2 regions of the Streptomyces sp. NBC_01197 genome follow, and region 2 is predicted to be linked to the other one. Evidence: riboswitches for the same ligand, from Rfam matches in the RefSeq annotation. Region 2 holds a riboswitch; the other holds the start of a gene.
The links. A riboswitch is a leader RNA that binds a small molecule or an ion and turns the genes downstream of it on or off. The one in region 2 is predicted to bind glycine.
Positions count from the first base shown of each region.

Region 1: linked by a shared signal. The riboswitch ahead of gcvT (glycine cleavage system aminomethyltransferase GcvT) and the one ahead of gcvP (aminomethyl-transferring glycine dehydrogenase) in region 2 are both predicted to bind glycine.

Region 1 covers NZ_CP108569.1:2,056,931-2,068,820, reverse strand. The annotation lists gene OG452_RS09205 (L-serine ammonia-lyase) at 68-1,435, opposite strand; gene glyA (serine hydroxymethyltransferase) at 1,608-2,870, opposite strand; gene gcvH (glycine cleavage system protein GcvH) at 2,880-3,260, opposite strand; gene gcvT (glycine cleavage system aminomethyltransferase GcvT) at 3,328-4,443, opposite strand; glycine riboswitch at 4,584-4,679, opposite strand; gene OG452_RS09185 (ABC transporter ATP-binding protein) at 4,823-5,524, shown strand; gene OG452_RS09180 (enhanced serine sensitivity protein SseB) at 5,617-6,366, shown strand; gene OG452_RS09175 (enhanced serine sensitivity protein SseB C-terminal domain-containing protein) at 6,698-7,468, shown strand; gene OG452_RS09170 (ABC transporter permease) at 7,806-8,804, shown strand; gene OG452_RS09165 (ABC transporter substrate-binding protein) at 8,851-10,596, shown strand; gene OG452_RS09160 (ABC transporter permease) at 10,692-11,699, shown strand; gene OG452_RS09155 (ABC transporter ATP-binding protein) at 11,696-11,890, shown strand, end outside.
Region 2 covers NZ_CP108569.1:6,655,083-6,666,972, reverse strand. The annotation lists gene gcvP (aminomethyl-transferring glycine dehydrogenase) at 1-2,708, opposite strand, end outside; glycine riboswitch at 2,896-2,994, opposite strand; gene OG452_RS30630 (PRC-barrel domain-containing protein) at 3,135-3,512, shown strand; gene OG452_RS30625 (DNA polymerase IV) at 3,428-5,020, opposite strand; gene OG452_RS30620 (MerR family transcriptional regulator) at 5,077-5,670, opposite strand; gene OG452_RS30615 (bifunctional nuclease family protein) at 5,836-6,309, opposite strand; gene ftsR (transcriptional regulator FtsR) at 6,363-7,106, opposite strand; gene OG452_RS30605 (FHA domain-containing protein) at 7,124-7,990, opposite strand; gene OG452_RS30600 (DUF881 domain-containing protein) at 8,139-9,077, opposite strand; gene OG452_RS30595 (small basic family protein) at 9,098-9,430, opposite strand; gene OG452_RS30590 (DUF881 domain-containing protein) at 9,427-10,350, opposite strand; gene OG452_RS30585 (mannose-1-phosphate guanyltransferase) at 10,448-11,890, opposite strand, start outside.

The DNA.
Region 1 (11,890 bases), 4.6 Mb from region 2:
ATTGTGTGAGCAGGGAAGGCACTGACAGCACCGAAAGATATGAATGCGCTGGTCAGGACCCATCTGTCTAGCACTCGATGATGTTCACCGCGAGCCCGCCCCGCGCCGTCTCCTTGTACTTGACCGACATGTCGGCGCCGGTCTCCTTCATCGTCTTGATGACCTTGTCCAGGGACACCTTGTGGCTGCCGTCGCCGCGCATCGCCATCTTGGCCGCCGTGACCGCCTTGACCGCTGCCATGCCGTTCCGCTCGATGCAGGGGATCTGGACCAGGCCGCCGACCGGGTCGCAGGTCAGGCCCAGGTTGTGCTCCATGCCGATCTCCGCTGCGTTCTCCACCTGCTCGGGGGAGCCGCCCAGGACCTCGGCCAGGGCGCCCGCCGCCATGGAGCAGGCGGAGCCGACCTCGCCCTGGCAGCCGACCTCGGCGCCGGAGATCGAGGCGTTCTCCTTGAAGAGCATGCCGATGGCGCCCGCGGAGAGCAGGAAACGGACGATGCCTTCCTCGTCAGCCCCCGGGACGAAGTTGATGTAGTAGTGCAGGACGGCGGGGATGATGCCGGCCGCGCCGTTCGTGGGGGCGGTGACGACTCGGCCGCCGGCCGCGTTCTCCTCGTTCACGGCCATCGCGTAGAGCGTGATCCACTCCATGGCGCGGGCGAGGGGGTCACCCTCGGCGCGCAGCTGGCGGGCCGAGTTGGCCGCGCGGCGGCGGACCTTGAGGCCGCCGGGGAGGATGCCCTCGCGGGACATGCCGCGGGCGACGCAGGACTGCATGACGCCCCAGATGTCCAGCAGCCCCGAGCGGATCTCCGCCTCGGTGCGCCACGCCTTCTCGTTCTCCAGCATCAGCGCCGAGATGGAGAGACCCGTCTCCCGGGTCAGCCGCAGCAATTCGTCGCCCGTGCGGAAGGGGTGCTTCAGGACGGTGTCGTCGAGGACGATGCGGTCCTCGCCCACTGCGTCCTCGTCCACCACGAAGCCGCCACCCACCGAGTAGTACGTCTTCTCGAGGAGTGGGGCGCCCTCGGTGTCGTAGGCGGAGACCGTCATCCCGTTCGCGTGGTACGGCAGTGCCTTGCGACGGTGCAGGACCAGGTCCGTGTCGTAGTCGAAGGCGATCTCGTGCGCACCGAGGACGCTGAGGCGGCCACTGGTGCGGATCTGCTCGATGCGCTCGTCGGCGTGCTCGACGTCGACCGTACGGGGGGACTCGCCCTCCAGTCCGAGGAGCACCGCCTTCGGGGTGCCGTGTCCGTGACCCGTCGCGCCCAGCGAGCCGAAGAGCTCGGCGCGGACCGATCCGGTGTGGGCCAGCAGGCCCTCGTTCTTCAGGCGGGCGGCGAACATCCGGGCGGCCCGCATGGGGCCCACCGTGTGGGAGCTGGAGGGGCCGATGCCGACCGAGAAGAGGTCGAAGACCGATATGGCCACGGGGGAACTCCTTGGTGTGGGTAGACGCCGTTGTCTGCCGGGGTGGTGCAGAGGAAGCGCGGTACAGCGGTGAGCGGGGTGCCTACGTGGTGCGGGGCACCCTGCTCACTTGTCCAGTGTGCGGGGTGCCCCGTGGTTCGTACAAAACCGTACTGATCCGGACCGACCGGTCCTACTTCAGCCCGGGGTACAGCGGGAACTTCTCGGCCAGCGCGGTGACCCGGGCGGCCAGCGCCTCCCGGTCGTAGGCAGGCTTCAGCGCGGCCGCGATGATGTCCGCGACCTCGGAGAAGTCCTCGGCCTGGAAACCGCGGGTGGCCAGGGCAGGCGTACCGATCCGCAGCCCCGATGTGACCATCGGCGGGCGCGGGTCGTTCGGGACGGCGTTGCGGTTGACCGTGATGCCGATCTCATGGAGACGGTCCTCGGCCTGCTGGCCGTCCAGCTCCGAGTTGCGCAGGTCCACCAGGACCAGGTGCACATCGGTGCCGCCGGAGAGGACCGAGACACCGTGCTCGGTGACATCGGCCTGCACCAGACGCTCGGCCAGGATGCGGGAGCCGTCCAGGGTGCGCTGCTGGCGCTCCTTGAAATCGTCCGTCGCCGCGACCTTGAAGGAGACCGCCTTGGCCGCGATCACATGCTCCAGCGGACCACCCTGCTGACCGGGGAAGACCGCGGAGTTGATCTTCTTGGCGAGCTCGGCGGTGGAGAGGATCACGCCACCGCGCGGGCCGCCCAGCGTCTTGTGCGTGGTCGTGGTGACGACGTGCGCGTGCGGGACGGGGGACGGGTGCAGGCCCGCGGCCACCAGGCCCGCGAAGTGCGCCATGTCGACCATCAGGTACGCGCCGACCTCGTCCGCGATCTTGCGGAACGCGGCGAAGTCCAGCTGGCGCGGGTAGGCGGACCAGCCGGCCACGATCAGCTTCGGCTGGGACTCCTTGGCCAGGCGCGCGACCTCGGCCATGTCGACCTGGCCGGTCTGCTCGTCGACGTGGTACGCGACCACGTTGTAGAGCTTGCCGGAGAAGTTGATCTTCATACCGTGGGTCAGGTGCCCGCCGTGGGCGAGGTTCAGACCCATGATCGTGTCACCGGGCTTGAGCAGCGCGAACATCGCGGCAGCGTTCGCCTGGGCGCCCGAGTGCGGCTGGACGTTGGCGTGCTCGGCACCGAAGAGGGCCTTGACACGGTCGATCGCGATCGTCTCGATCACGTCGACGTGTTCACAGCCGCCGTAGTAACGGCGGCCCGGGTAGCCCTCGGCGTACTTGTTGGTGAGGACCGAGCCCTGGGCCTCCATGACCGCGACCGGAGCGAAGTTCTCCGAGGCGATCATTTCGAGGGTGGACTGCTGGCGGACCAGCTCGGCGTCGACAGCGGCGGCGACGTCCGGGTCGAGCTCATGGAGGGAGGAATCAAGAAGTGACATCAATAGTCCCTAGTTGCCGGCGGAGAGAGCGGCGTACTCGTCGGCGGAGAGCAGGTCGTCCGGCTCGCCGGTGACGCGCACCTTGAACAGCCAACCGCCCTCGTACGGGGCGGTGTTCACCAGCGAGGGGTCGTCGATGACGTCCTGGTTGATCTCGGTGATCTCACCGGAGACCGGGGCGTACAGATCGCTGACCGACTTGGTCGACTCCAGCTCGCCGCAGGTCTCGCCCGCGGTGACGGTGGACCCGGCCTCAGGGAGCTGGGCGTAGACGACGTCACCGAGCGCGTTGGCCGCGAACTCCGTGATGCCGACCGTCGAGACGCCGTCCTCGGCGACCGACAGCCACTCGTGCTCCTTGCTGTAACGCAGCTGCTGGGGGTTGCTCATGACCTGATTCTCCTGGATGCGGGGGAGTGCTGATGAACGGTGGTCTTACGGGCTGAGATGGTGTGGGTCACTTCTGGCGCTTGTAGAAGGGGAGGGCCACGACCTCGTACGGCTCATGCGTACCGCGGATGTCCACGCCCACACCGGAGGTGCCGGGCTCCGCGTGGGCCGCGTCGACGTACGCCATGGCGATCGGCCTGCCCAGCGTCGGCGAAGGGGCGCCCGACGTGACCTCGCCGACGACCTGGCCGTCCGCGACGACCTGGTAGCCCGCGCGGGGGACCCGGCGGCCCTCGGCGATCAGACCGACCAGCTTGCGCGGCGGGGCCGCTGCGGCGCGCTCGGCGGCAGCCTCCAGGGCAGCGCGCCCGACGAAGTCGCCCTCCTTCTCGAACTTGACGACCCGGCCGAGACCGGCGTCGAAGGGGGTCAGCGCGGTGGTCAGCTCATGGCCGTAGAGGGGCATACCCGCCTCCAGACGCAGGGTGTCGCGGCAGGAGAGGCCGCAGGGCACCAGACCGGCCGGCGCGCCCGCCTCGGTCAGTGCCTGCCAGAGCTTCTCGGCGTCGGACGGGGCGACGAACAGCTCGAATCCGTCCTCGCCCGTGTAGCCGGTCCTTGCGATGAGCGCCTGGACGCCGGCGACGGTGCCGGGCAGGCCCGCGTAGTACTTCAGCCCGTCCAGGTCGGCGTCCGTGAGCGCTTTCAGGATGCCGGAGGATTCCGGGCCCTGTACGGCCAGCAGGGCGTACGCGTGGCGGTCGTCCCGTACGACGGCGTCGAAGCCGCCCGCGCGGGCGGTCAGCGCGTCCAGGACCACCTGCGCGTTGCCCGCGTTGGCGACGACCATGTACTCCTGCTCGCCGAGCCGGTACACGATCAGATCGTCCAGGATCCCGCCGTCCTCCTGGCAGATCATGGTGTAGCGGGCGCGGCCGTTGCCGACGGTGCTGATGTTGCCGACCAGCGCGTGGTCGAGCAGCCGCACGGCCTGCGGGCCGCTGACGGTGATCTCGCCCATGTGGGAGAGGTCGAAGAGACCGGCGTGCGTCCGTACGGCGATGTGCTCGTCGCGCTCACTGCCGTAGCGCAGCGGCATGTCCCAGCCCGCGAAGTCGGTCATGGTCGCGCCCAGCGAACGGTGCAGGGCGTCGAGTGCTGTGAGACGGGGCGTGGGGCTCATATGCGGTACTCCCGGGGCATGACAGACGAGGACGATCCTCCCCATCTGTCATCGGAACCTGAGAGGTTCGCCGGCGCCTGTTGAGAGGGACGGCTTGCACCTTGGGTGGGGCCGCAGGGCGGCCCGCTTTTCAGATCTGCCTCGTCCGCGCGGTACGGGGCCTGAGAGATTACAAGGGAGGGACTTGCTCCTTCGGCGCCCCGGCCGGTGGCCGGGAACTCTCCCGCGCGGATTCGAACGGCCTGTATGGAGTTGGCGCGCACATCATCGCATGCCGCGCGGGCGGCGCCTCACCTGTGTCGCATTACTCTTTCTTTACACTCCGTCAGCGGGGGTATGCAGGGGATACGCAGGCATACGGGCGCAGGGGGGAGTGGCCATGGTGGGGCAGGGGTGGCGCACGGATGTGGCGCCGACTGAGACATCCCGGGGGCCGGGGGCGGTGCCGGCGCAGTCCGGGCGGGCGGTTCGGCCCGGACGGGAGGCGGCCGGCGGCGAGCCGCCCGCGGTGAGGGACCTGCGTCGGCGGGCCGGCCGCAGCCCGCACCGTCTGGTGTTCGCCGCCGGGGACGTGGTGGTCCTGTCCGGTCTGCCGGGCAGCGGGAAGTCCACGCTCTTACGAAGGGCCGCGGGGGCGCGCGGGATCGACTCGCAGGACGCCCGGGACCGCTGGGAGCGCCGGATGCCCGGCTGTCTTCCGTACTGGAGCTACCGGCCGCTGGTGCGGGCCGCCCACTACGGCAGGCTGTGGCGCGCCCTGCGCTCGGGCGCCGGTGTCGTCGTGCACGACTGCGGCACGCACTCCTGGGTGCGCGCTCTGCTGGCCCGGGCGGCGCGGCGGCGCCGGAGCGCCCTGCATCTGCTGCTGCTCGACGTGGCACCCGGGGCGGCGCTGGCCGGTCAGGCGGAGCGCGGCCGGAAGGTCTCCGTGTACGCCTTCGCCCGGCACCGCAGGGCGGTCGCCGGGCTGATCCGCAACGCCGAGCGGGCGCGGCTGCCCGCGGGGTGCGGTTCGGTCGTGCTGCTCGACCGGGAAGCGGCGGCCGTACTGCGCCGGATCGGGTTCGGGGCAGCGGTGTGACGGTCCCGCTCCTTATGGTTGGGGGAGACCGAACGAGCGGCTCCAAGGCCGGTCGGCAGGTGAACAGGTGAGAAGGGGATACCTCGGTGGACATGGCATGGCCGGGAAACGAGCTCGAAGAGGTCCTGACCACATCGGTCGGGAACCCCGCCGCGGGCGGCCGGCTGATCGAGGTGCTGGGGCGCAGCAACCTCTGGGTACCGCTGCCCAACGGCGGTGGACAGGACAGCAGTTCGCTCGACCTGCCCACCGTGGACATCGAGGGCGGGGCCTATGTCCCCGTCTTCAGCTCCGAGGCTCAGTTCCTCCAGTGCGTCGGCTCGCACTACTCCTTCGCGGTGGCGCCGGCGGTCGAGTTCGCCCGCGGGCTGCCGCCGCAGCTGGGCGTCGCGGTGAACCCGGGCGGTGCGATCGGTATGCCGCTGCCGCCGCCCGCCGTGGCCGAACTGTGCCGCACCGGCCGTACCTCCCTCGACGGGCCCGCGACCGGCGGCCGGGTGCGGCTCTTCGAGCCGGACTGGCAGGAGGAGCCGGTCGATTTCCTCTCCGCCGCCGCCGGTGAGTTCGAGGAGTCGGGCGTGGTCCTTTCGGCGCGACGGGCCCTCGCCTCCATCGAGGGCGGCGACCCGGTCCTCTTCGTCGGGGTCGAGTTCGCGACGTGGGACGGCGCGGGACGCAACGCCCCGATGGACGCGCTCGGCCGGGCACTGCACCGGGTCGAGGTGCCCTGGCCGGTCAATCTCGTCCTGCTGGACGTGGCGCAGGACCCGGTCGCCGACTGGATGCTGGACAAGGTCAGGCCGTTCTACGTCAGGGCCGACGCCATCGGGCCGGTGCTGTAGGGGCCGGTGCCGCAGGGCCGGGACCTGCGGCGCCGGGACCGAGGCGGCCGGTGCCGCGCAGGCACCGGAAACCCGCCGCGGCCTAAGCTGGTCTGATGTGCGGGATGTGTGGGAGGGCCGGCGCGCGAGTTGGCCGGAATCGCATGGAACCGGAATCACACGGAACCGAGGCGCACCGAACCGGATCGAACTGATCGTACGGAACGGATCGTGCGGGCGGGGTCGTGTGAGCTGCGTCCCGGCGCGTGGAACGGCGACGGGCGATCAGAAGCGCGTGGATCAGAAGCGCGTGGGTCAACAACGGGTGGATCAAAGAGGGGCGGGACCCAGAGTGAGTGCGTCGGGCACGGCGGCCGGGCAGGTCGAGCAGATGCTGCTCCAGGTGACCCCCGGGCGGTACGACGCCTATGAGGCACTGCTGCAGGCGCTCGCCGACAGCCAGGTCTGGATGCTGCTCTGGCACGGCCAGGCCGGGTCGCCGGACGCCCAGTACGGGAACATGGAGATCGAAGGTCTCGGTTACGCCCCGTGTGTGACCTCGGCGCAGGAGCTGGCGGTCTCCGGCTGGAACCGTTCGCACGAGGTGGTCACAGGACGTGACGTCGCCCGCTCCCTCTACCCCGACCACTGGGGAATCTGGCTCAATCCACATGCCCCCGGCGGCGGCGTCGGCATCCCCTGGACCGATCTGCGGCGGATCGCCACCGGGCTGGACCGGATGCCGGCCGGGCCGCTGCGGCTGTCCGAGCCGGCCATCGAGATCCCGCAGTTCTACGCGCTGCTCACCCAGAGCGCCCATCACACCCCGGCGATCCGCGCGTTGAGCCGGGTCTGGGTGCAGCCCGCGCTCGGCACCCCGTATCTGGCCATCGGGCTCGATCTGTACGACACGAGCCAGCAGTCCGTGGATTCGGTGCGGGCGATGATGCAGCAGTCGATCGCCGCTGTGCCCGAGGGGCTGCCCGTCTCGACGGTGGCGCTGTCCGACCCGTACGACCCGGTCGGGATGTGGCTGCGGGCCAACTCCCGCCCCTTTTACGACCGCGAGGCCCACGCGGCGCCCTCTCCCGCGGCAGGATACGGCTACCCGCCGGTAGGCTGAGTGCACCAATTAGGCCGTCAATGGCGGCCGTTGGGCGTGATGTCCGAACTGGCGCTTTGGTGAGGAAGATTTCCGCTCAGCCGGTCCCGGCGTCCGGATAACGGAAGTTCATTAGCCGCATCACGGTTGCGCATACTTTCACCTTCAGGTCTGGCGGGTGATCGCAACCGCAATGAAGACTCCCTGCATTGAGCATCGTCGTGCCCTTGTGCGGCGAGTCATGAACACATTCCGTCACTTCAGCACAGTGGCATCACCCGATGCGCTTGATGCACAGCAGCCGCCACCGCGGCAGGTACGGGCCGGCCACCGCCGGCCGGGAGGGGTCAAAGGCACTGTGACCGCACCGATCGAGACCACCGGATCGACTGCCGAAGCGCAGCCGGAGGCAGTACTCACGGGGGCCACGCAGAGCCAGATCGAGGGCCGTTCACTCGGCCGGATCGCCTGGACGCGTTTCAAGCGGGACAAGGTCGCCGTGGCGGGCGGGGTCGTCGTGATCCTGCTGGTGCTGGTCGCCGTCCTGTCCAAGCCGATCCAGGCGATGTTCGGGCTCGACCCCAACGCCTTCCACCAGAACCTGGTCGATCCCGCTCTGCTGGCGCCCAAGGGCAGCTTCGGCGGCATGAGTTGGAGCCACCCGCTGGGTGTGGAGCCGCAGACCGGCCGGGACATCCTGGCACGCGTCGTCGAGGGCTCCTGGGTCTCGCTGGTGGTCGCCGCCGGGTCGACACTGCTCTCGGTCGTCATCGGCGTCGTGATGGGCGTGGTGGCGGGCTTCTACGGCGGCTGGGTGGACAGCGGCATCAGCCGCCTGATGGACACCTTCCTGGCGTTCCCGCTGCTGCTCTTCGCGATCTCCATTTCCGCCGCACTGCAGGGCAACGCCTTCGGCATGAGCGGTCTGACGCTCCGTATCTGCGTGCTGATCTTCGTGATCGGCTTCTTCAACTGGCCCTACATGGGCCGTATCGTCCGTGCGCAGACGCTCAGTCTGCGTGAACGGGAGTTCGTCGAGGCCGCCCGCTCCCTGGGTGCCCGCGGGCCTTTCATCCTCTTCCGCGAGTTGCTCCCGAACCTGATCGCGCCGATCCTCGTGTACGCGACGCTGCTGATCCCCACCAACATCCTCTTCGAGGCGTCCCTGAGCTTCCTCGGCGTGGGTATCCAGCCGCCGCAGGCCTCGTGGGGCGGCATGTTGTCCAGCGCGGTCGACCTCTACCAGGTCGACCCGATGTTCATGGTCATTCCCGGCCTGGCGATCTTCATCACCGTGCTGGCCTTCAATCTGCTGGGGGACGGGCTGCGCGACGCACTCGACCCCCGTGGCAAGTAATCGCGGCCATGCCGCACACCGGACAACCGAGGGGGCTTTCCTCAGCATGAAGAGCAGGAAGACGGCAGCGGCGATAGCCGCGACGGTAGCGCTGGGGCTCGCTGCCACCGCTTGCGGGAGCAGCGCCAGTGGCGGCGGGGGCAGCCACGGCAAGGTCGACGCGGGTCTGACGAGCATCGTCAACAAGACCGACAAGAAGGGGGGGACGGTCACCTACGAGCACGCCAGTGGCGCGGACTCCCTGGACCCCGGCAACACGTACTACGGCTGGGTGCAGAACTTCTCCCGGCTCTACGCGCGTGCGCTGGTGACCTTCAACCCGGCTCCGGGCAAGGACGGGCTCAAGATCGTGCCCGACCTGGCGACGAGCCTCGGCAAGGCCAGCCCGGATGCCAAGACCTGGACGTACCACATCCGCAAGGGCGTGAAGTTCCAGGACGGTTCGGTCATCACCTCGAAGGACGTCAAGTACGCCATCGAGCGGAGCTTCGCCCGTGAGGCACTCTCCAACGGGCCCACGTACTTCAGCACGTACCTCAAGGACGGCGACAAGTACAAGGGCCCCTACAAGGACAAGTCGCCCGGCGGTCTCAAGTCCATCGAGACGCCGGACGACTCCACGATCGTCTTCCACCTGAGCAAGCCGTTCGCGGACATGGACTATCTGGCCACGTTCTCGCAGACGGCTCCGGTGCCGCAGAAGGCGGACAAGGGCGCTGCGTACGTCCAGCACATCGTGTCCTCGGGCCCGTACAAGTTCGCTTCGTACAGCGAGAGCCGGGGCGCGACGCTGGTCCGCAACCCGCAGTGGGACCCGAAGACGGACCCGATCCGCAAGGCGCTGCCGAACAAGATCAACCTGAACTTCAACGTCACGCCGACGACCGTCGACGAGCACCTGCTCAACGACACCAGCACCGCGGACATCGCCGGTACTGGTCTGCAGTCCAAGACCCAGCCGAAGGTCATCACCAAGGCCACCGAGAAGGCGAAGACGGACGACCCGTACGCCGGCGCGCTGCAGTACCTCGCGCTGAACGTGCACGTGAAGCCGTTCGACAACGTCGAGTGCCGCAAGGCCGTGCAGTACGTCGCGGACAAGGCCGACATGGTCGACGCGATCGGCGGCGAGGTCCGGGGCGACCCGGCGACGACCGTCATCCCGCCGGGCGTCTCGGGCTACAAGAAGTTCGACCTGTACCCGACCCCGGGCAACAAGGGCGACATCGCCAAGGCCAAGCAGCACCTGGCCAAGTGCGGTAAGCCGAACGGCTTCAAGACGACGCTGACCGCCCGCACCGACCGTCCCGACGAGGTCACCAGCGCCACCCAGCTCCAGCAGAGCCTGAAGAAGATCGGCATCACCGCCGACATCAAGACGTTCCCGTCGGACAAGTACTTCACCGACTTCGCGGGTGTCCCGGACTGGGTCCACAAGAACAACGCCGGAATGATGATGATGGCGTGGGGCGCCGACTGGCCGGCCGGCTTCGGCTACATCGACCAGATCGTCGACGGAAAGGCCATCAAGCCGTCCGGTGGCACCAACCTGATGGAGCTCGACGACCCGAAGATCAACGCGGAGATCGTCAAGGGCATCGGGACGCTGGACAACGCGAAGCGCAACGCCACCTGGGGCAAGGTCGACCAGATGGTGATGGAGAACGCGTCGCTCGTCCCGCTCTTCTACCGCAAGAACCTGCTCTACCGCCCGGACTCGGCGGCGAACGTAACGGTCAGTCAGGCGTACCTGGGCATGTACGACTACGTGCTGATGACCTCGACCAAGTAACACACCTGTTCATCGACAGCACCCCCCTGAAAGGCAGGTGAAGGCGCCGGGACGGACGGGCCTACCCCGTCCGTCCGACCCGGCGCCGCACGGCTGTGGCTGCGTACATCATCCGACGCGTATTCGCCGCGGTGTTGCTGCTGCTGGTGGTCAGCGCAGTCACCTTCGCGATCTTCTTCCTCGTCCCCCGCCTCGGCGGGCAGACGACCGACTCCATGGCCGCCCAGTTCGTGGGCAAGAGCCCCGACCCCGCGACGCTCGCCGCGGTCAAGAAGAACCTGGGGCTCGACCAGCCCCTCTACGAGCAGTACTGGCACTTCATCAAGGGCATCGTTGTCGGCGCGAACTACCACTTCGGGCCCGACCCCGCCGTGTGTCACGCGCCGTGCTTCGGTTACTCCTTCAAGACCCACTCGGCGGTCTGGCCCGAGATCCAGCAGCGCATCCCGGTGACCCTGTCGCTCGCGATCGGTGCGGCGGTCATCTGGGTGGTCAGCGGTGTCGCGACCGGCGTGCTCTCCGCGCTCAAGCGGGGCACCCTCATCGACCGGCTGGCGATGGGCGTGGCCCTGGCCGGCGTCTCACTGCCGATGTTCTTCACCGGACTCGTCTCGCTCGCCCTGTTCAGCTTCCACTGGACGATCTGGGACGTGCACTTCGTGCCCTTCACGGACAATCCGGCGGAGTGGGCCTGGAACCTGGTCCTCCCCTGGTGCACCCTCGCCTTCCTGTACTCGGCGCTCTACGCCCGGCTCACCCGGGCCGGGATGCTGGAGACCATGGGCGAGGACTACATCAGAACCGCGCGGGCCAAGGGCCTGCGGGAGCGGAACGTGGTCGTCAAGCACGGTCTGCGCGCCGCGCTGACCCCGCTCGTCACCATCTTCGGGATGGACTTCGCGCTGCTCATCGGCGGCGCGGTCATCACCGAGACCGTCTTCGACTTCCAGGGGATGGGGGCCTACGCCATCCAGGGCGTGACCCGCAGCGACCTCCCGATCGTCATGGGTGTGACGCTGGTGGCCGCCTTCTTCATCGTTGTCTGCAACCTGCTGGTGGACCTTGTGTACGCCGCGATCGACCCCCGGGTGAGGCTCTCATGAGCGACGTGCGCAAGAAGGGTTCCGGCGAGCCCCCCAAGAGCGGCCAGGCCGGTGCGCCGTCCGCGGCCGGCAAGAGCTTCCTCTCGGTGCGGGACCTGCGGATCCACTTCGACACCGACGACGGCCTGGTCAAGTCGGTTGACGGCGTCAGCTTCGACCTGAAGGCCGGTCAGACGCTCGGCATCGTCGGC
Region 2 (11,890 bases):
TGCGGGGCGTTGCACAGCGGATTGTCGTCCTCCGCCCACTCGCCCGACGCGACCTTCTCGACCTCGGCGCGGATCGCGATCATCGTGTCGCAGAACCGGTCGAGCTCCGCCAGGTTCTCGCTCTCGGTCGGCTCGATCATCAGCGTTCCGGCCACCGGGAACGACATCGTCGGCGCGTGGAAGCCGTAGTCGATGAGGCGCTTGGCGATGTCGTCGACGCTCACACCGGTCGCCTTGGACAGCGGTCGCAGATCGACGATGCACTCGTGCGCGACCAGCCCCTCGGGGCCCGTGTACAGCACCGGGTAGTGCGGTTCGAGGCGCTTGGCGATGTAGTTGGCGGCCAGCACGGCCACCTGCGTCGCCCGCTTGAGCCCCTCGCCACCCATGAGACGTACGTACGCCCAGGAGATCGGCAGGATGCCCGCGGAGCCCCACGGGGCGGCCGAGACCGGACCGACGCCCGTCGCGGGGCCGGCGGCCGGCTGGAGCGGATGGTTCGGAAGGTACGGCGCCAGGTGGGCCCGTACGCCGACCGGGCCGACACCGGGGCCGCCGCCGCCATGCGGGATGCAGAAGGTCTTGTGCAGGTTGAGGTGCGAGACGTCCGAGCCGAACTTGCCGGGCTTGGCGAGCCCCACGAGCGCGTTCAGGTTGGCCCCGTCGACGTACACCTGACCGCCCGCGTCGTGCACGGCGGCGCAGATGTCGGTGATGTGCTCCTCGAAGACACCGTGGGTCGACGGGTAGGTGACCATCAGTACGGACAGCTCGTCGCGGTACTGCTCGATCTTGGCGTTCAGGTCCTCGACGTCGACGTCGCCGTCCTCGCGGGTCTTCACGACGACGACCTTCATACCGGCCATCACGGCGCTGGCGGCATTGGTGCCGTGCGCCGAGGACGGGATGAGGCACACGGTGCGCGCGGTGTCGCCGTTGGCCCGGTGGTAGGCGCGTACGGCCAGCAGCCCGGCCAGCTCGCCCTGCGAGCCCGCGTTGGGCTGGAGCGAGACCTTGTCGTATCCGGTGACCTCGGCGAGCCGCTCCTCCAGCTCGTGGATGAGCGTCAGATAGCCCTCTGCCTGCCCGGCCGGTGCGAAGGGGTGGATCGCGCCGAACTCGGGCCAGGTGACCGGCTCCATCTCGGTGGTGGCGTTGAGCTTCATGGTGCAGGAGCCGAGCGGGATCATGCCGCGGTCCAGCGCGTAGTCACGGTCGGCGAGCTTGCGCAGGTAGCGCAGCATCGCCGTCTCGGAACGATGCTGGTGGAAGACCGGGTGGGTGAGAACGGTGTCCTCCCGCAGCAGCCCTGCGGGCAGCGCGTCGGCGGTCCGCTCGTCGAGCGCCTCGATGTCGCCGTCGGCGCCGAAGGCGGCCCAGACGGCGGCCAGCTGGGTGCGTGTGGTGGTCTCGTCGCAGGAGACGGAGATCAGGTCCGCGTCGACCTGGTGCAGGTTGACCCCGCCCTCACGGGCGGCGGCGGCGACCTCTGCGGCCCTGCCCCCGGTCCGTACGGTGAGGGTGTCGAAGTAGTCGCCGTGCACGACGTCGACGCCCGCGGTACGCAGCCCCTCGGCGAGGATCGCCGCGTACCGGTGGGTGCGCCGGGCGATCTCGCGCAGACCGTCCGGGCCGTGGTAGACCGCGTACATCCCGGCCATCACGGCGAGGAGCACCTGCGCGGTGCAGATGTTGCTGGTGGCCTTCTCGCGGCGGATGTGCTGCTCACGAGTCTGGAGGGCCAGCCGGTACGCCTTGTTGCCGTCGGCGTCGACCGAGACGCCGACGAGCCGCCCCGGCAGGCTGCGCGCGAACTTCTCACGTACGGCCATGAACCCGGCGTGCGGTCCGCCGAAGCCCATCGGGACGCCGAACCGCTGGGTCGTACCGACCGCGATGTCCGCTCCCAGCTCTCCGGGCGAGGTGAGCAGCGTCAGCGCCAGCAGATCGGCGGCGACGGTGACGACGGCACCCAGCTCGTGCGCCTGCTCAATGACGGGCGCGATGTCCCGGACCCGGCCGGAGGCGCCCGGGTACTGGAGCAGCACGCCGAACACACCGCGCTCGGCCACATCGGCCGGGATGCCGTCACTGAGGTCGGCGACGACGACCTCGACACCGGCCGGCTCGGCGCGCGTCTCGATCACCGCGACGGTCTGCGGGAGGGCGTCGGCGTCGATCAGGAAGACACCGTTCTTGACCTTGCCCACGCGGCGCGCGAGGGACATCGCCTCGGCTGCCGCGGTGCCCTCGTCCAGCAGCGAGGCGCCCGAGGTGGGCAGGCCCGTCAGATCAGCGACAACGGTCTGGAAGTTCAGCAGCGCCTCCAGGCGCCCCTGGGAGATCTCCGGCTGGTAGGGCGTGTACGCCGTGTACCAGGCGGGGTTCTCCATGACGTTGCGCAGGATGACCGGCGGGGTGAACGTGCCGTAGTAACCGAGCCCGATCATCGGGGCGAGGACCTGATTGCGGTCGGCGAGCGAACGCAGCTCGGCGAGGACCTCGGCTTCGGTGCGGGCGTCCGGGAGGTTCAGCGCCTCGGCACTCTTGATCACCTCGGGTACGGCGGCCGATGTGAGCTCCGAGAGCGATCCGTAACCGACGTGGGCGAGCATCTTGGCCTGATCCCCCGCGTCGGGCCCGATGTGGCGCTGTTCGAAGGGGATGCCACGCTCCAGCTGGGAGAGCGGAATGCGGTGAGCAGTCATGGCGGAGGCCTCCTGGTCGTTACGACCTGCGAGGGGTACCACGGCACGGGTACCCGGACGGCCTCCCCCTCTGTCATCTCAACCTGAGAGTTTCACCGGCCCGCCGCTCGACGCGCCCGCTTTCACCGTCGGTGAGGTAGGGATCCGGGCGTGCCCGCCCGACGCCCGCCCTGCTTTCCAGAGTGACCTCGTCCGCGCGGTACGTGTGCCTGAGAGATTCCGGGGAGGATTTGCTCCTTCGGCGCCCCCGGACAACGCGTCCGAAGAGCTCTCCCGCGCGGGGTCAGCAGCCAGTGGCCAGCCTACCAGCGAGCCACTTCGCACGGTGTTCGAGTGGCCGATGCCACGGTTCTGGACTTCCCTGAGAGGGAGACCTTCGCCGGGGGCGGGAGACATGGTGATCCGTTGCGATCAGTTGGAGGGACCGTGCAGAGCGACATAGATCCGCGCAGCCTGATCGGCCGCAAGGCGTTCGACCTCAATGGCCTCAAGATAGGCACGGTTGACGAGGTCTACCTCGACGACGCCACCGGGGTGCCCGAGTGGGCCGCGGTACGTACCGGACTGTTCAGCCGGGACGCGTTCGTCCCGCTGAAGCCGAGCGAACTGGTCAGGGAAGCCCTGCGAGTGCCCTTCGACCGCAACCTGATCAAGGAAGCACCGGGCTTCGGCGTCGGCCGCCATCTCTCGCCCGAACAGGAACTCCAGCTCTACCACCACTACGGGCTCGGTATCTCGGCCCCCACGCCGCCGCCTCCCGACCGGGACTTCGGCCGGCTCGCGGGCGAAGAGGAACGCGCCTGAGCCTCCGGCTCCGCCCCGGCAGCCGCTGCTTCCCCGGGCCGCCCGGGCTGCCTCTCACCGGTGTCCGCTTCCTCCCCCACGGCCGGGCTGTCCGGCCCGCCCGGGGCAGTCGCGGCAGCCCGGACCAGCGGCAGCGGATCCGACGGCTGCAGCGCGGGGTCGTCGACCCTGAAGGTCCGCACCCGGCCGGGCTCGGTCGCGTACGGATCCTCGAACCGCACCGTCACCCGGCCCACGCCACTGCCCTGCACCCACCCCGCGCCGTACTCGTCATGGCGCACATCGTGCCCGGCGAGCCAGCGGCGGCCGGTGCCGGGCGGCGGCTCGTCCACGAGTGGCTCCGGCGGCGCCGCGGGGCCGGGCACCGCCTCTTCCGCCGCGAGCTCCAGCACGGCCGCCCGCTCGGTGGCCGCCCGCTCGGTGGCCGCCCGCTCCGTGGCCGCCTGCGCGAACAGATCCTCCTGAGTGAAGTCCGCGAGGCCGCTGACGCCCACCCCGAGCAGCCTCACGCCGCCCGTGGTGTCCACGGCCTCCAGCAGCCGTCCCGCGGCCTCGCGCACGACCTCCGGGTCGTCCGTGGGCCCCCGGAGCGTCTCGGAACGGGTCAGCGTCGAGAAGTCGTACCGCCGGACCTTCAGCACCACCGTCCGCCCGGACCGTCCGGCGTCCCGCAGCCGCTCCACGCACCGGCCGGCCAGCCTCACCACCTCCGCCCGCACCCGTACCCGGTCGTGCAGGTCCACGTCGAAGGTGTCCTCGACCGAGACCGACTTGGCGTCCCGGTCCGAAACCACGGGCCGGTCGTCGTGGCCGAGCGCCATCCGGTACAGCGCTGCGCCGTGCGCCTTGCCCAGCAGCCGGACGAGCTCGTCCTCACCCGCCTCTGCCAGATGGGACACGGTGGTCATCCCGGCCCTGCGCAGATGCTCACCGGTCGCCGGCCCCACGCCCGGCAGAATTCGTACGGAGAGGGGGGCGAGCAGCTCGCGCTCGGTGCCCGGTTCTATCAGGACCAGGCCGTCCGGCTTGGCCCGCTCCGAGCCGATCTTCGCCAGCATCTTGGAGCCGGCGAGGCCCACCGACCCGCTGAGCCCCGTGACCGCCAGGATGTCCCTGCGCAGCTGCTCACCGGCGCGCCGGGCCGACCGGCTGCCGTCGGCGACTCCGCCCGCCTCCAGGTCGACGAAGGCCTCGTCCAGGCTCAGTGGCTCGACCAGCGGCGAGAGCCGCCGGAGCAGCTCCATGACCTGGCCGCTCACCTCGCGGTAGAGCCCGAAGCGCGGGACCAGATAGGCGGCGTTCGGACAGAGCCGACGGGCCTGCGCCATCGGCATCGCCGAATGCACCCCGAAGATCCGGGCCTCGTACGAGGCCGTCGACACCACTCCGCGCGGCCCCAGCCCGCCGACCACCACCGGCTTCCCGCGCAGGCTCGGCTTCGCCGCCTGTTCCGCGGCGGCGAAGAAGGCATCCATGTCCAGATGCAGGATGGTCGGTACAGCTCTCACACCACCGATGCTGCCTCACGGCACTGACAATCGGGGCTCTGCGGTGCGCTGGCCCGTCAGACAGCGCGGTTGCGGCGCCTGGCCAGTTCGTCGGCCGGGTTGTGGCCGATCAGGGTCTCGCCGGTGTCGACCCGTTCGCCGTGCAGCTGCGAGAGGGCGCTCTCCACGTCCCGCCACACGACCCCGACGGCGATTCCGAAGATCCCCTGGCCGCCCTGGAGCAGGCCGACCACCTCGTCGGGCGAGGAGCACTCGTACACCGTCGCGCCGTCGCTCATCAGCGTCATACGGTCGAGGTCGCAGGCCCCGCGGTCTCTGAGGTGGTGGACCGCCGTACGGATGTTCTGGAGGGCCACACCGGTGTCCAGGAACCGCTTCACGATCTTGAGGACGACCACGTCCCGGAAGCTGTAGAGACGCTGGGTGCCCGATCCCTGGGCGGGCCGCACACTCGGCTCGACCAGTCCCGTGCGCGCCCAGTAGTCGAGCTGCCGGTAAGTGATCCCGGCCGCCGCGCAGGCGGTCGGCCCCCGGTAGCCGACGGTGTCGGTCGTCGGTTCGGCCGCTGAGCCGTGAAGCGGATACGGCACTCCGTCCCCCGGACCCAGTCCGGGGAGATCCCCTGCCACATCTTCGCCGGTGCTTCTCACGCCGACCTCCGTCCTTGAACTGCCCACTCGACGGTAGGCAGTCACTTGAGGTGCGTCAACGATCGCCACACTCGGCACGCCGAGTGATAATCACCCCAGGAGTGGTTTCGCGTGCCCCTCTCCGGGGAAAGGCTTGCCGGATGCGCTGACGACCCGAGCGGAGCGTCACTGGCTGTTCGTCCCGAAGTCCTCCGGAGAAATCTGGTCGAGGAACTCGCGGAACTTCTCCACCTCGTCCTCCTGCTCGTCAGGAATGGCGATTCCCGCATCGTCGAGCACTCCGTCACTGCCGTAGATCGGCGTCCCGGTGCGCAGAGCGAGCGCTATGGCGTCGGAAGGCCTCGCACTCACCTCGACCCCGCTCGCGAAGACCAGCTCCGCGAAGAAGACCCCGTCGCGCAGATCGGTGATGCGCACTTCCGTGAGCTCCTGGCCGACCGCTTCGAGGACATCCTTGAAGAGGTCATGGGTCAGCGGCCTTGCTGGAGCCATGCCCTGCTGGGCGAAGGCGATCGCGGTCGCCTCACCAGGGCCGATCCAGATAGGGAGATACCGGTCGCCTCCCACTTCACGCAGGAGCACGATCGGCTGGTTGGAGGGCATTTCCACCCGGACACCCACAACGTCGAGCTCGTTCACACAGCAACCCTAGGACGTGCCCGGCAGGTTTGGGTAGTCGGGCACCCCCGTGATCAGTACAACCGGACCCGGAGAGAGGTCTGCACGAGCGCCGCGTGAAGCCGCACGGTCAGTGCTGCCAGGTCCTTCGTGGTCGTATCCGCGTCCGCTCTGGTCTGCGGATTGCGGTTCAGCCGAAGGGGGGCGACGACCTGCTCGATCAGCCCGGACTCACGGTCGGCGGCCGCTTTCATGGCACGCAGATGCCGCGGTTCCAGACCGAATCGGCCCAGGTCCGCGACAAGCCCGGCCACATTCACGGCCTCCGCGTCGTATCCGCCCTCAGGGAGCGGCGACAGCAGGCCGTACGACTCCCATTCCGCGAGGTCGTCAGCGCTGATCCCGGCGGCCGCGAGCAGCTCTTCCCGGCCGACCCGGGACGCCGTGGGCCCGCCAGCGCCGCCGTCCGGCGCTCCGTCCGCGGGCTCGCGGACGGCACCGGGGGCGGGCAGCTGGATCTGCTCGCCCCGGCCCAGTGCGTCGAGGTGGTCCCGGATGACCTTCAGCGGCAGATAGTGGTCGCGCTGCATCCGCAGGACCTGAGCCAGCCGCTCGACGTCCGCGGTACCGAACTTCCGGTACCCGGACGACGTACGCTGCGGCTCGACCAGCCCTTCGGCCTCCAGAAAGCGGATCTTGGAGATCGTGACTTCGGGAAACTCTTCCCGGAGCAGATTCAGGACCGTGCCGATACTGACAAGCCGGTCGTCGTCGGTGGCGGTGCCGTCGCCGGCACCGCCTGTCGATGATTGCCGCATGGGCCTTCCCTGACGGGTCACACGCCCCGCTGGCTCGCGTAGAAGACCAGCCGGTACTTGCCGATCTGCACCTCGTCACCATTGGCGAGCACGACGGCGTCGATACGCTCACGGTTGACGTACGTGCCGTTCAGGCTGCCGACGTCCGAGACGGTGAAACCGCCGTCGGCACCCCTGCGGAACTCCACATGCCGCCTCGACACGGTGACGTCGTCGAGGAAGATGTCGCTCTGCGGATGGCGGCCGGCCGTGGTCAGATCGCCGTCCAGCAGGAAGCGGCTCCCCGAGTTCGGGCCGCGGCGGACGACGAGGAGCGCGGAGCCGAGGGGCAGGGCGTCGACGGCCGCCTGGGCCTCAGGAGAGAGCGAGGGCGAAGCGGTCTGCCCTGTCACCTCAGCCTCGTACGCCTCGAGGCCGGAGATGGAGATCGTCGAAGTGGTCTCCGAGGGCCGCTCGGGCACCCCGGCGCGCAACGGCGCTCCACAGTTGGAGCAGAACCGACTGTCCTCGGCATTGCGGTGGCCGCACCTCGTGCAAACCGGCATGGATGCATCCTCCTGCCGCGACTGCCCTGCGTGGGCGTTGGTTGCGTACGGATCGGAGGGCAACCCTCGACCCGTACTTGAGGGTGATGCTTCCCCAAAACCTATGCGGCCCTGACCCGCAGGGTCAACAGACGACGCACCCTGATCACCCGAAATGTCGCGACCGGGCCGACCCACCTCGTCCCGGAACAGCGGGCGGTCGCCACCCTGGTCCTCGCCCTCCACATGGCGCGGGGCGCGGTGTCGCGCGCTGTCCTCACGTGCGCTCTTGCCGAACAATTTCCCAAACAACTTCACGGGCGATTCCCCTTGACCGAAACAGACCCGCCCGTGGGGCAGGACGAACTCTCAATGAACACACCTGCCGAACCGGACATCCTTACAACGTCCGTACCCCCCAGACAGTTTCCACCACACACCCCGCTATCCGTGCGCCGACCCCCCGCAACCTCGTGGCCTTGTCCCCCGGCCCTCACGCGCCCCCGCCTCACTGTGAGGAGGACCGAGCGTAGTCAGGCCGCTTCGCCGGTCGCAAGGCGTCCACAACGATCTTCTGTGCAGGCGTCACAGTGGCTGTGGCCTGCTCCTTCTCCAGAGTCTGCACCACTCCGCCCGGAATATTCAGCGCGGGCTCCAAGTCGGCCGGTTTCCCGATGACCTTGAAGGTGTACGGCGCGCTGATCTTCTCCGTGTCCACCTGGATCCCGCCGCCCACGTCGGAGAAGTAGGTGTCACCCACGACCCGGACGCCGTTGACCTGAATCGCCTCGGCGCCGGCCGCCCGCAGCTCCTGGACCGTGTCGAGCAGCATGTCCGCCTGGACCGTCTTGTGAGGGTCGTTGACGAGCAGGGTGATACCGGGGCCCTGGGCGGCGACCGTGCCGGCCAGGATGCCGAGCTGACGCGCTTTCTCGTTCGTCTGCTTACGCGCCTCCTCGGCCTGGTCCGAACTGCTCTCCAACTCGCTGCGCTGGCTCTGCAGACGCTGCTTCTCGTCGTCCAGGCGCTGGGTGCGATTGTCGAGCTCGTCGAGGATCCGCACCAGGTCCTCCTGGCGTGCCCCGCGCAGCGGGCTGTTGTCGCTGTTGGAGCGGACCTGGATGGCAAGTCCCAGACCCAGTACGAACAGCAGCAGGGCGACGACGAGTTGCGCCCTGGTGACCCGGGGCGGCCAGAGGGCTGCGATCAGCCGCTGCCGGCCGGCCTGCCTCGACTGCACCGCAGGCGTCGCCCCCGTGGCATCTCCCGGCGGCGTCTGCGCGGGCTTCTCCTCGGGCAGCGCGCCGGGGAAACGCCCGGGCCTGCCACCGGCGTCGGGCGGTGACCCCTGCGGGCTCCGCGGACCACCATCCGGATCAGGCGGGCTGCCCGGGTCCTGCGAATTATCCGGGTTCCGCGGGTCGGGCGGGTTCTCGTCGTCGCTCATCGGCTCGTCACCCATCGGCCTCACGCCCGGAACACATGCCTGCGAATGGCCGCGGCGTTCGAGAAGATGCGGATGCCGAACACGACCACAACACCGGTGGACAACTGCGCGCCGACGCCCAGTTTGTCGCCGAGGAACACGATCAGCGCGGCCACCACGACGTTGGACAGGAAGGACACGACGAAGACCTTGTCCACGAAGATTCCGTCGAGCATGGCCCGCAGACCGCCGAAGACCGCGTCGAGAGCGGCCACGACGGCGATGGGGAGGTAGGGCTCGACCATCGCCGGCACTTCGGGCCGGACCAACAGTCCGACCACGACTCCCACGACGAGGCCCAGTACGGCGATCACGATGTGCCCTTCCCTGTGTCGGCCGCGCCTTGGTCGGTGCCGGCGGCCTTCGGCTTTGCTGTACGTACGATCAGGCTCGCGGCCGCAGGAAGGCGCACGTCGGCCTGGTCGGAACTGCTGGTGCGGATGGAATAGCTGTCCTTCAGAACCTTCAGGTACTGCCCGCCGACACTGTCGTCGAATTCGCTGAGCAAGTGCTTCCCGTCCCCCACCGCCAGCACCGTGTACGGCGGTACCAGCGGCCTGTTGTCGACCAGTATGGCGTCACCGGCGGCGCGGATCGCCGACAGAGCGGTCAGACGCTGTCCGTTGATGGCGATCGCCTCGGCGCCCGACTGCCAGAGAGCGTTGACGAACTGCTGCATGTCACGGTCCCGCACCCGCCCCGTGTCGGAGAATCCGGGGCTCTCGCGCGGACCGCCGCCGTCGCTCTGAGAACTGTCCTTGGCGTCGTCGATGACCAGCTTCACGCCGGGACCGTGCACCGCTGTCGCGCCGGACAGCAGGGCCACAAGACCGCCCTGGTCGCCCCCGTGCTTCTGGAGCGCCTTGCGCTGCTGCTCACCCACCGAGTCGCGCAGCCCGTCGACCTTCTTCTGTTCCGCGTCGGCGGACGAAGTCTCCGAGTCGATACGGTCGATGAGCTCCTGGCGCTCCTTCGCGACCACCGGCGCCGTCACTCTGGCCTGAGCGGCGCCCACGGTGACCACGACCGCGGCAAGTACCAGCCCCGCGGCAAGACCGAGCTTGGCCCGCAGTGGACGCGGCACCCCCACGCTGCCCTCGGCCCGCCGCCGGGCGGTCGCCTCGGCGTAGCCGTCGTCGAGGCTGTGATCCATCACGTTGTTGAGCAGCGACATCGACGCATCGGGGCGCGGCGGCGGGGAGGCTGCGCTCCGAACGGGGGGCTGCTTCGGCATGCCGCACATCGTCGCACGTCGCAGCCGCAGGCTCCCAATGGCCCCGTCGGTGTACCGGACGGCACGGAGTCATGCCGTCCGGTACACCGTTACGACCTCACTGACCTGCGCTGTCCACGATCGACGACCACTCGTCGAGCAGCGCCTGCGCGGACGCGTCGTCCGGTCCTTCCGCCCACAGATGAGTGACGGCTTCGGCCGGGGCCGGCAGCACCATCACCCACCGGCCGTCGGGTTCGACGACCCGGACCCCGTCCGTGGTGTCCACGGACCGGTCGCCGGCCGCCTCCACCACCCGGCGCATAACCAGACCCTTGACGGCCCAGGGGGTCGCCAGGTCACGACGGAGCACATGGGCGCGCGGAATCCGGGCATCGATCTGACTGAGCGTCAACTGTGTACGGGAGACCAGGCCGATCAGCCGGACGAAGGCGGCGGTGCCGTCGAAGACACTGCTGGACTCGGGGATGATGAATCCACCGCGCCCGTCACCGCCGAAAATGGTGGAGTCCTCGCGGCCGACCCGGGTCAGGTCGTCGGGCGATGTAGTCGTCCACTCCACCTGGGTCCCGTGGTACGCGGCGACCTGCTCGGCGATCCTCGTGGTCGTGACCGGCAGCGCGACGCGTCCGCTGCGCCGCTCGGCCGCGATCAGGTCCAGCATCACCAGCAGAGCCCGGTCGTCCTCGATGATCCGGCCGCGCTCGTCCACGAGGGAGACGCGCTCGCCCACCGGGTCGAACCGCACTCCGAAGGCGGCCCGTGCCGAGGCCACGATCTCGCCGAGCCTGACGAGCCCGGCCCGGCGCGTGTCTGCGGTCTCCGTGGGCCTCGACTCGTCGAGTCCCGGGTTGATGACGAGCGCGTCGACACCGAGCCGTCCGAGGAGGCTGGGCAGGACGAGCCCGGCGCTGCCGTTGGACGCATCGACCACTACCTTGAGCCCGGCGTCCGCGATCCCCTTGGTGTCCACGTTGCGGAGCAGGGCGCCGGTGTACGAGTCGAAGACGCTCGCCGGGAAGTGCAGGTCCCCGATCTCACCGGGGAAGGCGCGGCGGTACTCCTGGCGGGCGTACACCCGGTCCAGCTTGCGCTGCCGGCCCTGCGAGAGGTCTGCTCCGCTCTCGTCGAAGAACATGATGTCCACGGAGTCGGGCACACCGGGCGAGGTCCGGATCATGATGCCGCCCGCACTGCCGCGGGCTGTCTGCTGTCTGGCCACCGGCAGCGGTGCGTTCTCCAGGTCCCGTACATCGATGGCACTGGCCTGGAGGGCGGAGATCACTGCCCGTTTGAGGGCACGCGCACCACGCGAGTGGTCACGTGCGGTGGTGACCGTGGAGCCCTTCTTGAGCGTGGTGGCGTACGCACCGGCCAGCCGTACGGCCAGTTCCGGGGTGATTTCGACATTGAGGATCCCGGAGACTCCGCGAGCGCCGAAGAGATGTGCCTGGCCCCGGGATTCCCAGATCACCGATGTGTTGACGAAGGCACCGGCCTCAATGGTCTTGAACGGATACACCCGCACATTGCCCTGGAT